DNA from 3 places in the Weizmannia agrestimuris genome. Region 1 is predicted to be linked to each of the others. Evidence: riboswitches for the same ligand, from Rfam matches in the RefSeq annotation. Region 1 holds a riboswitch; each other region holds the start of a gene.

Region 1 (5,025 bases):
TTCGGCGGGCGTTCCGGCGGGTTCCATCCGGGCATTGACATTGCCAACAGCATCGGGACACCGGTTGTCGCTGCAGCCGACGGTGTCGTGTTCAGGGCGTATCACTCTTCTTCATACGGGAATTGCGTCATGATCACCCATTACATTAACGGGAAGTTGTACACAACCGTTTATGCCCACTTGAGCTCGTACAGCGTCAGCACCGGGCAGCACGTCAGCAAAGGGCAGCAGATCGGAGCAATGGGAAATACCGGGGAATCAACAGGACCGCATCTTCACTTTGAAATTTATAACGGCCGCTGGACACCACCGCCACATACCGGTGCCCAAAACCCGAGAAACTACGTTAACTTTTAATAAGAACGAAAAAAAGAACCGTATCCATTGGTGCGGTTCTTTTTGCATGCAATGGCAGGGAAAGTGCTGTACGATAGGTAAGGCGCAAATATTATGGTATGATACAATTGTTATTTTTGCTGCGCAAACATATCCTATATCAATTCCAAAACACTTCACCGTGTTCCCGGATACCGGCCGGGAACAAACCTCAAGCAGGAACAAAGGGTGTACGAAAAGGAGAACGCAATGATTATAACGGTACTACTAGTTATCTTGTTTCTTTTGAATTTTATTCTGGCGGGAACCGTTATTTTCCTTGAACGGCGGGATGTCGGCGCAACTTGGGCATGGCTTTTGGTTCTGTTATTCCTGCCGATTGCCGGCTTTATCCTGTATTTGGTATTTGGACAAAATTTAAGCCGCCGTAAAATTTTCGACTGGAAAGTACAGGAGAAGATTGGCATTAAGGAAATTTCCCAGCAGCAAATTGAACTGCTGCGCGAAAACCGGTTTCCGTTTCATGATGAGCGGACAATCCAGTACAAGGATCTCGTTTATATGCTGCTGATGAATGACGGGGCGATCCTTTCCCAGGACAATCACGTCGATATCTTTACAGATGGCAGGAAAAAATTCGAGGCTTTATTTGAAGACATCCGGAATGCAAAAGACAGTATTCATCTTGTATATTATATTTTCCGGAATGACCGCCTCGGCCATGAATTGATTGAACTGCTGTCGCAAAAAGCAAGAGAAGGCGTAAAGGTGCGGCTGCTTTATGATGATATGGGGTCGCGGATGCTGTTCCGCCGCAAATTTTTCCGGCCGCTTGTTGTTGCTGGTGGGGAAGTGGCGTCCTTTTTTCCTGCCCGGATCCCGCTCGTCAATTTGCGCGTCAATTTCAGGAATCACCGGAAATTGGCGATTATTGATGGGCAGATCGGATATATCGGCGGTTTTAACGTTGGGGATGAGTATCTTGGTCTGAATAAGAAATTCGGTTACTGGCGGGATACGCATCTACGGATTGTAGGGAGTGCTGTTTATGCCATGCAGACTCGCTTTATTTTGGACTGGAATCAGGCGTCACCGCATGATGTAAGAGATGAAGAACGTTATTTCCCGGTCATCCCATCGCAGGGTGAAACCGATATCCAAATCGTCTCAAGCGGCCCCGATTCTGAATGGGAGCAGATTAAAAACAGCTATATTAAAATGATCAATTCCGCCAAAAAATATATTTATTTGCAAACACCGTATTTTATTCCGGATGACAGCCTCCTGAATGCGCTGACGCTTGCCGCCTTATCCGGAGTGGATGTTCGGATTATGATTCCAAATAAACCGGATCATATGTTTGTCTATTGGGCGACGCTTTCCAACATCGGCCAGCTGTTAAAAACGGGCGTCAAAGTGTACATTTATCAAAAAGGGTTCATCCATGCGAAAATGATTGTCGTAGACGGGAAAATTGCTTCCGTTGGGACGGCCAATATCGATGTGCGCAGTTTCCGTCTCAATTTTGAAGTGAACGCCGTGCTGTACGACCGTGAGCTTTCCGGCACACTTGCCGGCGTTTTCCGGGACGATATGGCCGAATCAACCGAATTAACGCTCCATGATTACCAGAACCGGCCGCTTTATGTGCGGTTTAAAGAGTCCATTTCCCGGCTATTGTCGCCAATATTGTAGAAGAAAAAGAAAATTTTTTCAAAAAAAGGTTGACGGTTTGCCATTGTTCTTCTATAATCTTAAACAATAAGTCATTCAAAATTGAATTATGAAAAGAAACTCTTATCGAGAGCGGCGGAGGGACTAGGCCCTGCGAAGCCCGGCAACCTTCAGGCATTTGCCTGAAAAGGTGCTAATTCCTACAGACATGCGTCTGAAAGATAAGGGAGGAACTTACATACATTGTAACCCTCTTCCCTTACGAAGAGGGTTTTTTCATTTCCTCTTCCATCTTTCACGAAAAAATTTTAAAAAATCAGGAGGCTTTAAAATGACACAACCATCATTCCAACCGGAAACTTTATTGTTGCACGGCGGCCAGGAACCGGACCCGGCGACAGGATCGCGCGCCGTACCGGTATACCGGACGACTTCTTACGTTTTTCCGGATACAGAACATGCGGAGGGCGTCTTCAATTTATCAAAAGAAGGTTTCATTTATTCCCGTCTCGGCAATCCGACTGTGGATGTTTTTGAAAAACGTGTTGCTGCACTGGAAGGCGGAACAGCGGCTGTCGGTTTATCATCCGGCGCATCGGCCATTGCCTTTTCCATTTTGAACATCGTGCGTGCGGGTGATGACATCGTATCCGCCAGCAATCTTTACGGCGGCACCTATAATTTGTTTGCTGTGACATTGCCGAAATACGGCATTAACGTCAAGTTTGTGGACGGGTCCGACCCTGAAGCGTTCCGCCAGGCGATCACCCCGAAAACAAAAGCATTGTACGCGGAAATTATCGGCAACCCAAGCCTGCAGGTGCTCGACGTGGAAAAAGTGGCGGAAGTGGCCCATGAAAACGGTATTCCTTTGATTGTCGACAACACGTTTGCTTCTCCGTATGGCGCGAATCCGATCAAATGGGGCGCGGACGTGGTTGTCCATTCGGCGACAAAATGGATCGGCGGGCACGGAACGGCGATCGGCGGTGTTGCCGTTGACGGCGGGCGTTTTGACTGGAACACAGACAAATTCCCGGACTTTAGCGAACCGGATCCGAGCTATCACGGCTTGCGCTACGGCGTCGACACGGCACAGGCTGCGTTCGCCACAAAACTTCGCGTTCAGCTTTTGCGCGACTTCGGGCCTGCTTTAAGCCCGGACAACGCCTTTTTATTCCTGCAAGGGCTTGAAACGCTGCATCTGCGTGTGGAAAGGCATAACGAAAATGCATTGAAAGTCGCGGAATTTCTGAAAAACCATCCAGATGTTGCTTGGGTCAATTACCCGGGCCTTGAAGACCATCCGTCCCATGAGCTGGCGCAAAAATATTTGAACGGCGGTTACGGCTCCATTGTCAACTTTGGTGTGAAAGGCGGCCGGGAAACAGGAAGACGCGTGATCGACAATATTAAGCTGTGGTCGCATGTAGCGAATGTCGGCGACGCGAAATCGCTGATCATCCACCCGGCAACGACTACGCATTCGCAGCTGAGCGATGAAGAACTGGAAAAATCAGGGGTCACAGGCGATTTGATCCGCCTGTCCGTCGGGCTTGAAGCCGTCGAAGATTTGACAGCCGACCTCGATCAGGCCATTACAAAAGCAACAGCCGTTACAGCCCGGTAAAAGCGGGGAGCGGGTCCGGCAGATTCGTGCGAAGGCCGCCATGCGAATGCCAACAGGCGATCCGGAAAACTTATACGATGTTCTGGGCTGATCCCATTGAACAATGTTGCGGCCCGGACGGTCTGCATACCTGATCCAGATCGGGAGCTTCTGGATACCGGCTGCACCGAATACTGTCGGACCGCTTGACCGTTTTAAATGAACAAAACGCTTCAGAGGCGAAAGAGCGCTAGATGTAGGGAGGAGTTTGGATAATGAGAGTGATTAAAGCAGCGCTGCTCGGCTTTGGGACGGTCGGCCAGGGCGTGTACGAAGCGGTCCGGACCCACCGGGAGCAGCTGAAAGAAAAGCTGCATGCCGAGGTAGAGATTGCAGCGGTTCTGATCAAAAACCCCCGAAAAAAGCGGAACATTGACAGTTCTGTACTCGTTACGACGGACTTCCGGGAAGTTCTCGCCATTCCCGGCCTTGAAGTCGTGTTTGAAGCGATTATCGGGGAAGAACCAGGCTTTTCCTACTGTTTACAAGCGATTGAAAAAGGCTGCCACGTCATTACTGCCAATAAAGTCATGTTTGCACGATATGGGAATGTGTTGCTTGAAAAAGCGAAAGAAAAAGGCGTGTTTGTCGGTTACGAAGCGACAACTGCAGGCGGCATCCCTGTGATTCGGACGATTTCCCAGCAGCTTCAGGTTAATGATATCCAGCGTGTACAGGCGATTTTAAACGGCACATCCAATTTTGTTTTATCGGCCATGCGCGAAAAACATCTTCCGTTTGAAGAAGCGTTGGAAATTGCCAGGCAGCACGGCTATGCAGAAGCTGACCCGGGCAATGATGTAAAAGGGCAGGACGCCTTTTGCAAGCTGATGATCCTGAGTCGGCTCGTATTCGGAACCCAGCCGGACTGGGAGAAAGTAGAAGTTGAAGGCATAGGCGGCCTCTCGCTTGCGGATATTGAAAGAGCGGATCGGCAGGGACTCCGTTATAAGCATATTGCGGACATATACCGTGATGGCGGTACGCTGAAAGCATCCGTTAAGCCTGTCCTTGTCCCTCCCGAACACGCCCTTTATGCGGTGGAAGGCGTCAACAATGCCATCACGATTTACGGCAGCCTGATCGGAAAAATTACCCTTACAGGTCCGGGTGCCGGAAAATTTCCGACGGCAAGCGCCATGATTGAAGACTTTGCGGCGGGTTACCGGCCCGTTCCGCAATTGGATGCCGTTTCGTGAACCAAGGAAACGTATCCATATTTTTTGCGATGCTAAGATGTCATTTTAGCGCGGGGGGAGAACCCCTCAACCTCTTTACGGCTTCTTCCGTTTTTGCTTTGCCGGCTCTTAGCGGAAGAGGCTTCTTTTTTACATGTTGTGATGGTG
Region 2 (5,025 bases), on a different contig from region 1:
GGATCGTCCATATGCCAAATGATTTTTGGCAGTTCTTTCATGTATTCTTCCGGCGTGATCACATAGCTGATATTTTCAACCCCGAGTTTTTCCGCCGTTTCTTTGGCCACATCAATTTCGCTGTAGCCGTCGCGTTCGAAGCCGACGGAGAATGTTTTAATGCCCGGATGGAACTGTTTTGCAATCGATGCCGTAATCGAGGAATCGATCCCACCCGACAGGAATGCGCCAACCGGTACATCGCTGCGCATATGGACTTTCACCGAATCAATCATTACGTCACGCACTTCTTGAATAAATTCGTCCTCGCTTTTATGAACCGGGTGGAAGGATGCTTTCCAATATCGTTTGATTTCCATCGGTTTGCCAATTTTTTTCACAAAATAATGGCCCGGTTCAAGTTTCCGGATGTCTTTTGTCATGGTGAAAGGTTCGGGCACAAATTGGTAGGTTAAATAATATTGGACAGCATCATAATTCAGTTCTGGTTTTTCCATGGCAAGCAAAATGCTTTTCTTTTCAGAACCGAAATACATTTTATCGCCGTCTTCATAATAGAAGAACGGTTTAATGCCGAACGGGTCACGCGCGCCGCAAAGCGTTTGTTCCTGCTTATCCCAGATCGCAAACCCGAACATCCCGCGCAGACGTCCGATTGCTTTTTCGCCGTAACGGCTGTACATGGCAAGAATGACTTCCGTATCCGAATTCGTTTCGAATGTCATCCCTTCTTTTAGCAGTTCTTCACGCAATTCCACATAGTTATAAATTTCGCCATTAAAAATAATCCAGTACCGTTCGTTTTCGTATGTTAAAGGCTGGTGCCCCGCCTCGATATCGATAATGCTCAGGCGCCTGAAACCGAACTGGATATGCTCGTCTTCATAAAAGCCTTCATCATCCGGGCCGCGGTGCTCAATCATATGATTCATCTGTTTAAACTGTTGCCTGTCTTCGTCTGATAATGTAACGGGATGGTCATGGACGCAGCCAATAAATCCGCACATGTAAAAAGTCACCTACTTCATTTCGATATACTCTATTGTAAATTTATTTCTTTAAAAAACAAATGCATTTCCGCCAAAATTTGACGGCCAAATTCTGCACATGTAATATAGTTTAGCATGTTTTCCGCCAGTTTGCAGGGTTTTTGTTAAAAATGAGGCAAACAGGATTCCTTATTCCCGCCGTTTTATGAAAAAGAGCGGCCTGTATACCAGGCGCGCTCTTTTTCATATTATTTTCCGATATGATTGCGGGCGAATTCGTTCAACGCCCCGGCTTTGTCCGTTTTTTCCCAAGGCACATCCAAATCATCGCGGCCGAAATGCCCGTACGCAGCGATCTGCCTGTAAATCGGACGGCGCAAGTCGAGCATTTTGATAATGCCGGCCGGGCGCAGGTCAAAATGAGCTTCGACCGCCTCGATCAGCACTTTTTCCGGCACTTTTCCGGTCCCAAACGTATCGATGGAAATAGAAACGGGCTTCGCCACCCCGATCGCATACGCAAGCTGTACCTCGCATTTTTCCGCAAGGCCTGCCGCAACAATATTTTTCGCAACATAGCGGGCGGCATAAGCAGCGGAACGGTCCACTTTCGTCGGGTCTTTCCCGGAAAATGCGCCGCCGCCGTGACGTGCATAGCCGCCGTACGTGTCGACAATGATTTTGCGGCCGGTCAGCCCCGCATCCCCTTGAGGGCCGCCGATAACAAAGCGGCCGGTCGGATTAATCAAATACTTTGTATCCGCATCGAGCAAGTGTGCCGGCACAACCGGTTCAATGACGTATTTTTTCATATCTTCCTGGATTTGTCCGGCGCTGATGTCAGGATCATGCTGCGTTGAAATGACAATCGTATCAATCCGGGCAGGCTGGTTGTTCTCGTCATATTCAACTGTCACCTGTGTCTTTGCATCCGGGCGCAAATACGGGATCACTTCTTGTTTGCGGAGTTCAGCAAGACGGCGGGCAAGCTTGTGGGCAAGCGAAATGGGAAGCGGCATCAGCTCTTCTGTCTCATTGCAGGCAAACCCGAACATCAGGCCCTGGTCGCCGGCTCCGATTGCCTCAATCTCTTCGTCGCTCATCCCGCCTTCGCGGGCTTCCAAAGCCTGGTTAACGCCGCGCGCAATATCTTCGGACTGTTCGTCAATCGATGTCAGCACCGCGCAGGTTTCCGCATCAAACCCGTATTTCGCGCGCGTATAGCCGATCTCTTTAATGGTCTTGCGCACCACTTTCGGAATATCCACATATGTATTGGTGGAAATTTCCCCCGTGACGAGCACAAGCCCTGTCGTGACGGAAGTTTCACAGGCAACGCGGGCATTCGGGTCTTTTTCTAAAATGGCATCCAAAATGGCATCGGAAATCTGGTCGCAAATTTTGTCCGGATGGCCTTCCGTCACCGATTCCGATGTGAACAAATGCCGTCCTTTTAACATCCGCTTTTCCTCCTTATATGGTTACATATTGGAAACGGTACTCATACCCTAAACTCGATTCATTTCATGTACAAAGCCAAAAATAAAAACCTTCCCCATTCATCATGAGTGGAAAGGTTTTGACTTCAATCAATCGCGCCTTTCACTCTTATCGTTCAAGGAAACATTCCTTGCTGCAGGTTAGCACCTTTGCCTGGAAGTCAAGCGGCAGCTGCGTTGCGAGCGCATTGCCTGTTCCAGAGGCGGGTTGCTGGGTTTCATCGGGCCCGTCCCTCCACCAGCTCGGGATAAGAGTATCCGTTCAAAGTAAAATCATACGCAATTTAGCAGGCGCTGTCAATGATTTTTTCGCCCTTCTCCCCTTTGTCCTCTGCATTTTTCCCGGAAAAAAGTATGTAATAAACGGATGAATATGTTATACTGATATCGTTTAAAGTGAAATAAGTTATTCAAAGGGGCGGTTTATGAAAATGGATCTGATTGGCGCTTCTGACGATTTAAAGTTTTTGTTGTCGGGGGAAAACGTACGCATGCAGCTTTCCGTGCCACAATTAATGGAAAAAATTATCGAACGGAAAGAAGCTGTACTGACAACGGAAGGGGCCATTTCTGCTGCAACAGGAAAATATACAGGAAGGTCACCGAAAGATAAATTTATTGTCGTCGACTCCGAATCAAAAGACCGTGTCGACTGGGGCAAAATCAACCAGCCGGTTTCTCCCGGCGTGTTCAACAGGCTTTATGAAAAAATGGTCCGGCATTTAAAAGGGAAAGACGAAATTTTTGTGTTTAAAGGTTTTGCGGGTGCCGATCCAAAAAGCCGCCTTCCGATCCAGACCGTGAATGAGTTCGCCTGGCATAATTTATTCGCGTATCAATTGTTTATCCGGCCGGATGCGGAGGAGCTCTATCAACACGATGCGCAATTTACGATTCTTTCCGCGCCGCTGTTTAAGGCAGACCCGGCGCTTGACGGCACGCATTCCGAAGCGTTCATCATGATTTCACTTGAACGCCGGATAATTTTGATCGGCGGGACGGAATATGCAGGCGAAATGAAAAAAAGCATTTTTTCCATCATGAATTACTTGCTGCCGCAAAAAGGCATCCTTCCCATGCACTGCTCCGCCAATACTGGGAAAAACGGCGATACGGCCCTGTTTTTCGGCTTGTCCGGGACCGGGAAAACGACGCTTTCCGCCGATCCGGAGCGCGCACTTATAGGGGACGATGAGCACGGCTGGTCCGACAGCGGTGTCTTCAATATTGAAGGCGGATGCTATGCAAAGTGCATCGGGCTTACGGAAGAAAAAGAACCACAAATTTACCAGGCGATCCGTTTTGGGACCGTACTTGAAAATGTGGTCGTAGATCCGGTGTCCCGCAAACCGCAATATGACAACAATGCACTGACGGAAAATACAAGGGCTGCTTACCCGATTGAAAACATCGGCAATATTGCCCGCTCCGGCATGGCCGGCCATCCGTCAACCATTATATTCCTGACGGCCGATGCATCCGGTGTCCTGCCGCCGATCAGCAGGCTGACAAAAGAGCAGGCCATGTACCATTTCTTAAGCGGTTACACTTCTAAACTGGCCGGTACCGAACGCGGCGTCACGCGCCCGGAAGCCGTGTTCTCCACTTGCTTCGGCGCGCCGTTCTTGCCGCTTGAGCCCGCCGTTTATGCGGAAATGCTCGGCGAGAAAGTTGACAGGCACAACGTCCAGGTATTTCTTGTCAATACCGGCTGGACAGGCGGCCCGTACGGAACCGGTTCCCGCATGAAATTAAGCGATACGCGGGCCATGGTCCGGGCTGCGATAAACGGCAAACTGAAAGATACCGAAACACGGCAGGATGATATTTTCGGGCTACACATCCCGGTTCATATTGAAGGGGTGTCAGATGACGTCCTTTATCCGGCAGATACATGGACGGACAAGCAGGCTTACCGTGAAAAAGCGTTCGAACTTGCAGCCCGGTTCAAAGAAAATTTCCGGCAATTTTCGGTGCCGGATGACATTGAAAAACTCGGCGGCCCGCTTATATAAGCATAAACGGGAGCCCGCATTTTAAATTAAAATGAGACTCCAATTAAATTGTGGTATGCTCATTTCTGTAAAAGCGGAAACGCTGCAGCAACCCAAAAGGTTACGGCGAGTACCAAGGGTCTGCTCATTTAAGCAAAAGCGGAAACCCAGTTAAAACCAGGTGCTTGTCTGGACGGCGCTGATTCCTTCCTGCACTGCCCATTGATGGTGGGCACCGGCCATTTTTTCCACAGCCTCGTGAAGGTTGAGCCATTCCAAGTTATGGCTTCCTTTGCGGGGCTGTTCCCATTTTCCTAAATAAAACAGGCCTTCATCCATGGACCGCGCGCCCGTTTCCTGTGCCGCTTTGCCTAAAAAGCCCGCGATTTCAAGTTCCGCGCCGACTGTCCGCATCAGGCAGGCAAGTTCAGACTCCCCGCGGCTGATTTCCCCACCCGGCAGCCTGTAGCCGCTGCCCGATGGCACCACCCCGACTTTTTCTTTTTTCGCATCAAAAATGACAGCATATGCGCCGCAAGCTTT
Region 3 (5,025 bases), on a different contig from region 1:
GAATATCCGGCTGATGAACGTCTTTTGCGCGATCTGAAGGAATACAATGAAACGGTTTCGCAATATTATACAAAACGCACAAACGGAAAAAGGAACGATACCTGGACAGGCCAAATGGCACAATTTTTCAAAGAACCATCGCGCGTTTTTATGAAGGAATTTGTAGAACGCCAAGGGTTTGATAAAAAGTAAGCAGAAAAGAGGGCACGTCTGCGCATTTTCCTCTGCTTCCGGCCCATCCCGGAGCAAAAATTAAACAGAACGACATGCTAAATATGGATATTCAGCGCTTCGGCAACCATCCCGGGACACATATTAAACAGAACGGCGAGTTGCTACGATGAGTGGTGCCCCGTCGTTTTTTTACATTTTGCTTTGGTGAAATGCGGGTACATCTGTCATCCGGCGATTCCATTTTTTTGTATATCAATATTCCTTTTTTTCTGCTAAAATAGAATAAATGCTTTAGCACTGAAAAGCGTTTATCTAAAACAGAAAAGTGAGATTGATAGAAATGGAGAAAAACCAACATCATTTGCAAAAAGGCTTATCACCAAGGCATGTCCAGTTCATCGCATTGGCCGGGATGATCGGAACCGGCATTTTTAAAGGCAGCTCCGATACCGTCAGCCTTGCCGGCCCGAGTGTTGCCGTTTCTTACCTGATCGGCGGCGCACTTTTATTCATTGTCATGTCAGCACTTGGGGAAATGGCACTCGTCCACCCCGGCCTCAACGTCCAAAATCTGATCCACAAAGCGTTCGGCAGCCGGGTTTCTTTCATTATTGGCTGGCTGTACTGGATCAACTGGGTCATTGTTACAGTTGTGGAACTGCTTGCAGCCGGGAGCTTCCTGCAATTCTGGGTTCCCCAAGCGCCACTATGGCTACTCAGTTTGCTCTGTGCTGCTTTCGTGGTCGGCATCAATTTAATTGAAGTGAAGTACTACGGCGAATTTGAATTTTGGATTGCCGGCATTAAAATCATCACGTTGATCGTTTTTATCCTGCTTGGTGCTCTGATTTTATTCGGTTTATTCCCCGGGACATCTTCCACGGTGTCTAACTATACCGCGCACGGCGGTTTTTTCCCGAACGGGCTTCACGGTACGTTCAGCGCTTTTCTGATCGTTATGTTTTCATACGGCGGCGCGGAACTGATCGGTGTTACCGTTTCGGAAACAAAAGACAGCGAGAAAGTGTTGCCGCGTGTCATTAAACAGACCGTTGTCCGCGTCATGCTTTTTTATATTTTGCCAATCCTGGTCATTTGCGGCATTATCCCATGGAACCAGGTTTCTTCCGTGGAAAGCCCGTTTGTACAGGTATTCAGCCGCACAGGGATCCCCGCTGCCGCCCATGTGATGAATTTTGTGCTCTTGACGGCCGTTCTTTCTGCCGCCAATTCCGGCATTTATGCCACTTCGCGCACACTGTTTAACATGGCGCAGTCCGGAGAAGCGCCACGCGCCTTTTTAAAAATTTCCCGGAAAGGCGTCCCGCTGATCAGTATTTTGCTGACCTCGCTGTTTATTTTAGCCGGCGTGATTCTGGCCTATCTTACGCCGGATGAGGTCATCAGCTATTTGATGACCATTCCGGGATTTACCGTCGTCCTTGTTTGGATCGCCATCTGTGCAGCCGAACTGCGACTCCGGAAGTCGTATGCAAAATTGCCTTCCTTCCGTGTAAAAGGGTATCCTTTCATGGTCTGGATTGCGCTGCTTGCACTGGCAGGCATTTTCCTGTCCTTTTTGCTGGGCGGAGGCAACCCGATTGGAACAAGCGTCTGCCTCGCTATTTTAATCGTGCTCGTCGTCTTGTCACTGAGAATTAAAGCAAAGGAATAGGCTCCAGCCGGCTGTGTTGATAAAACCGGTTCCCTTAGGCAGGGAAAGGACAGAAATCAACTGTGCGATAAGCGGGCACAAACAAGCGGGGTTGATTAAACCGTTTTCTGGGCGGGAAGGGGGCAGGCACGGGTGTGCAGCTCGTACAAACTGCCAGAATGGGACGGCCTGCTAACCCGTTTGGACTCTTTTTCGTTTTGTGAAGCAAATGAAAGCGGCCATGATGCCCCGCCTGATCCTGATGACCTGCTTTTTAAAACCAATCCAGCGTAAAGAAAAAAACTCCCGACAGAGCGTGATCTGATGGGAAGTTTTTTTCTTTATCCCCCCATTCGTATAAATCCGATAAAAAAACTTGAAATAATTATATTGACTTCCATTTATTTTCTGATAAAATTTTAAACAACAAATAACTTATCAAGAGCGACGGAGGGATCTGGCCCTATGAAGTCCGGCAACCTGCAGCGAGCAGCAAGGTGCCAATTCCAGCAAAATGGGTACCATTTTGGAAGATAAGCGCTTATCCTTTACTCGCTGTCTTTCCGTAAAAATGGCGGAAAGATTTTTTATTTCTGCAAGGCCGGCCGTTTGAACCAGGATAGGCCCTGATGCGTATAATTCCTCTACATCAGGATGAATCAAATTTATGGATGAAGAAAGCGGGGAACATGAACATGCAAAAATTAATTGTCTTAGCACTTGTCGGCCTTGCCGCGCAATTGGTGGATGGATCTCTTGGAATGGGTTACGGGGTGACTTCAACCTCACTTTTGCTAGCTTTCGGGATTGCGCCGGCTGTCGCGTCAGCTTCTGTGCATTTGGCGGAAGTTTTTACAACGGCGGCTTCCGGAGTTTCACATATGAAATTTGGGAATGTCGATAAAGGGATCATTTGGAAACTGGTTGTACCTGGAGCTGTCGGCGCCTTTCTCGGGGCAACCGTGCTTAGCCATCTTCCTGCAAGCACATTAAAACCGTACATTTCTATTTTTCTGATCGCCCTTGGCCTCTATATTCTTACCCGGTTTCTGTTCAATACGCGCGGGGCGTCGAAAGTCAAAAAGCAAACCAGGTCAAACATATTTTTTATCCCACTTGGCTTTGTCGCAGGATTTTTTGATGCAACGGGGGGCGGCGGCTGGGGCCCTATCGCCACACCGGCTTTGCTGTCCAGAAATGACATCGAACCGCGGAAAGTGATCGGCTCGGTGGATACTAGTGAATTTGCTGTATCCTTGGCATCAAGCATCGGTTTCCTCTTATCCCTCGGCGCTATGCAAATTAACTGGATTTGGACGATCGCCCTCATGCTTGGCGGCCTGATCGCCGCGCCGATTGCAGCCTATCTGGTTAAAATCCTGCCGGCTCATTTGCTGGCTGTCATTGTCAGCGGCATGATTGTGTTCAGCAACGTGCAAACTTTATTAAAAATGGCGGGCGCCGGTAGCGGCTGGTACGGCGTTACCTATACAGCCATTGCGGCAATATGGGCCATCCTCATTTTCTATACAATCAGAAGACACAAACGGGCAGTTGCCAGCGCCAGCGTAAGCGTCACAGAATAAGGAATGTTTTCGGGCAAGGGATCCATTGCCCGGATTGTTTTTACCCAAACAAATTTTGGCAAAGAATGAACATAGACGCTTCTATTTGAAGGAACAGTGCCTTTTTTGCTCGCTTCCTTAATGTAGAGGCGCTCTATGTTAAGAAACAACGTCTTTTTACCGCGCTTCCTTTACGTAGACGACCTCTATGTTAAGAAACAACATCTTTTTACCGAACTTTCTTAACGTAGACGGCCTCTATGTTAAGGAACAATGTCTTTTTACCTCGCTTCCTTAATGTAGACGCACTCTATGTTAAGAAACAACGTCTTTTTTGCTTGCTTCCTTTACGTAGACGGGCTCTATGTTAAGAAACAGCACCTTTTTCGCTCGCTTCCTTTACGTAGACGGGCTCTATGTTAAGGAACAACGCCTTTTGACCTCGCTTCCTCAACATAGACGGCCTCTATGTTAAGGAACAACACCTTTTTTGCTCGATTCCTTAACATAACCGGCCATGTCGCTACCACACAGCACCAGCAAAAATTATCCATCATAACTTTTTTCGAGATAGCACGCCTAAGTGAAGGCAGCCGCAAACTCTTTTAGTGACAAGTTCATACAAAAAGCGTTCTGCATGAAGATCGATCAGAAATTTTTTGCGGATCCAAACATAGCTTAGCCCCTGCCACATATATATCATTTAAATAGAGGCAAAAAACATGGCTTAACCCGCGCCCCGTCCGGTTTGCAACCCCTGTTTATGCCGCTGTCCGCCATGCCCGCTATCCCTCCCCCGTCGGCGAAGTGTTTTATGTTTAAAATGTAAAACCTGTTTTGCTATAATTATATTTACTGGTATTTTCCATTTTTTGAACGGAAAGAACGGTGTGTCTATGAAAACATTGATTTCGTCGCTGCAGTGGATGGCATTTATGATCGCCGGGTCGATCGCGGCCCCGATTGCGATTGCGGATGCTTTCCATTTCAGTGCGGGTGAGACTGCCCTGTTTGTGCAGCGGACGCTTTTTGTGCTCGGGATCGGCGGACTTTTGCAAGGCATTTTCGGCCACAGAATGCCGATCAATGAAGGGCCGGCCGGGCTGTGGTGGAGCGTGTTTGCCATTTATGCAGGGCTTGTCGGCAGCTTGTACAGTTCAAGCACTGAATCTCTGCAATATTTGGCAGGCGCACTGATTGTAACCGGCATCTTTTTCTTTCTACTCGCTTTTACCGGCTTTGTGGACCAATTAAATAAACTGTTTACGCCGGTAGTAACATTTATCTATTTGCTGCTTTTGGTGCTGCAGTTGAGCGGCTCTTTTATGAAAGGGATGCTCGGCATTACGGGTGCCCATCAGGAAGTCCGGCCGCTTGTTGCCGTTTTGAGCCTTGTCACCGTATTGCTTACATTCTATTTTGGCCATGTAAAGAAACCGTGGGTCAAGCAATATTCGATCATGCTCGGCTTGATTTGTGGCTGGATTTTGTTCGCGCTTTTCGGTGAAGCACCGGCTATTACATTTGGGGAAAGCTGGTTCTCTCTTCCCGCTGTGTTTGATTTTGGAAAACCGCGTTTTGATTCCGGTGCCGTCACAACCGGTGTATTCATCGGGCTTTTGTTAACTGCGA

Evidence for each region. A riboswitch is a leader RNA that binds a small molecule or an ion and turns the genes downstream of it on or off. The one in region 1 is predicted to bind S-adenosylmethionine.
Region 2: linked by a shared signal. The riboswitch ahead of metK (methionine adenosyltransferase) and the one ahead of NFR98_RS07900 (O-acetylhomoserine aminocarboxypropyltransferase/cysteine synthase family protein) in region 1 are both predicted to bind S-adenosylmethionine.
Region 3: linked by a shared signal. The riboswitch ahead of NFR98_RS14355 (sulfite exporter TauE/SafE family protein) and the one ahead of NFR98_RS07900 (O-acetylhomoserine aminocarboxypropyltransferase/cysteine synthase family protein) in region 1 are both predicted to bind S-adenosylmethionine.

What each region holds. Positions count from the first base shown of each region.
Region 1 covers NZ_CALPDC010000015.1:4,343-9,367, forward strand. The annotation lists gene NFR98_RS07890 (murein hydrolase activator EnvC family protein) at 1-357, shown strand, start outside; gene cls (cardiolipin synthase) at 586-2,031, shown strand; SAM riboswitch class I at 2,131-2,238, shown strand; gene NFR98_RS07900 (O-acetylhomoserine aminocarboxypropyltransferase/cysteine synthase family protein) at 2,342-3,640, shown strand; gene NFR98_RS07905 (homoserine dehydrogenase) at 3,895-4,878, shown strand.
Region 2 covers NZ_CALPDC010000014.1:28,786-33,810, forward strand. The annotation lists gene asnB (asparagine synthase (glutamine-hydrolyzing)) at 1-1,007, opposite strand, end outside; gene metK (methionine adenosyltransferase) at 1,238-2,449, opposite strand; SAM riboswitch class I at 2,595-2,743, opposite strand; gene pckA (phosphoenolpyruvate carboxykinase (ATP)) at 2,914-4,503, shown strand; gene NFR98_RS07725 (NUDIX hydrolase) at 4,654-5,025, opposite strand, start outside.
Region 3 covers NZ_CALPDC010000057.1:2,797-7,821, forward strand. The annotation lists gene nfsA (oxygen-insensitive NADPH nitroreductase) at 1-192, shown strand, start outside; gene NFR98_RS14350 (amino acid permease) at 515-1,849, shown strand; SAM riboswitch class I at 2,261-2,368, shown strand; gene NFR98_RS14355 (sulfite exporter TauE/SafE family protein) at 2,458-3,414, shown strand; gene NFR98_RS14360 (purine/pyrimidine permease) at 4,290-5,025, shown strand, end outside.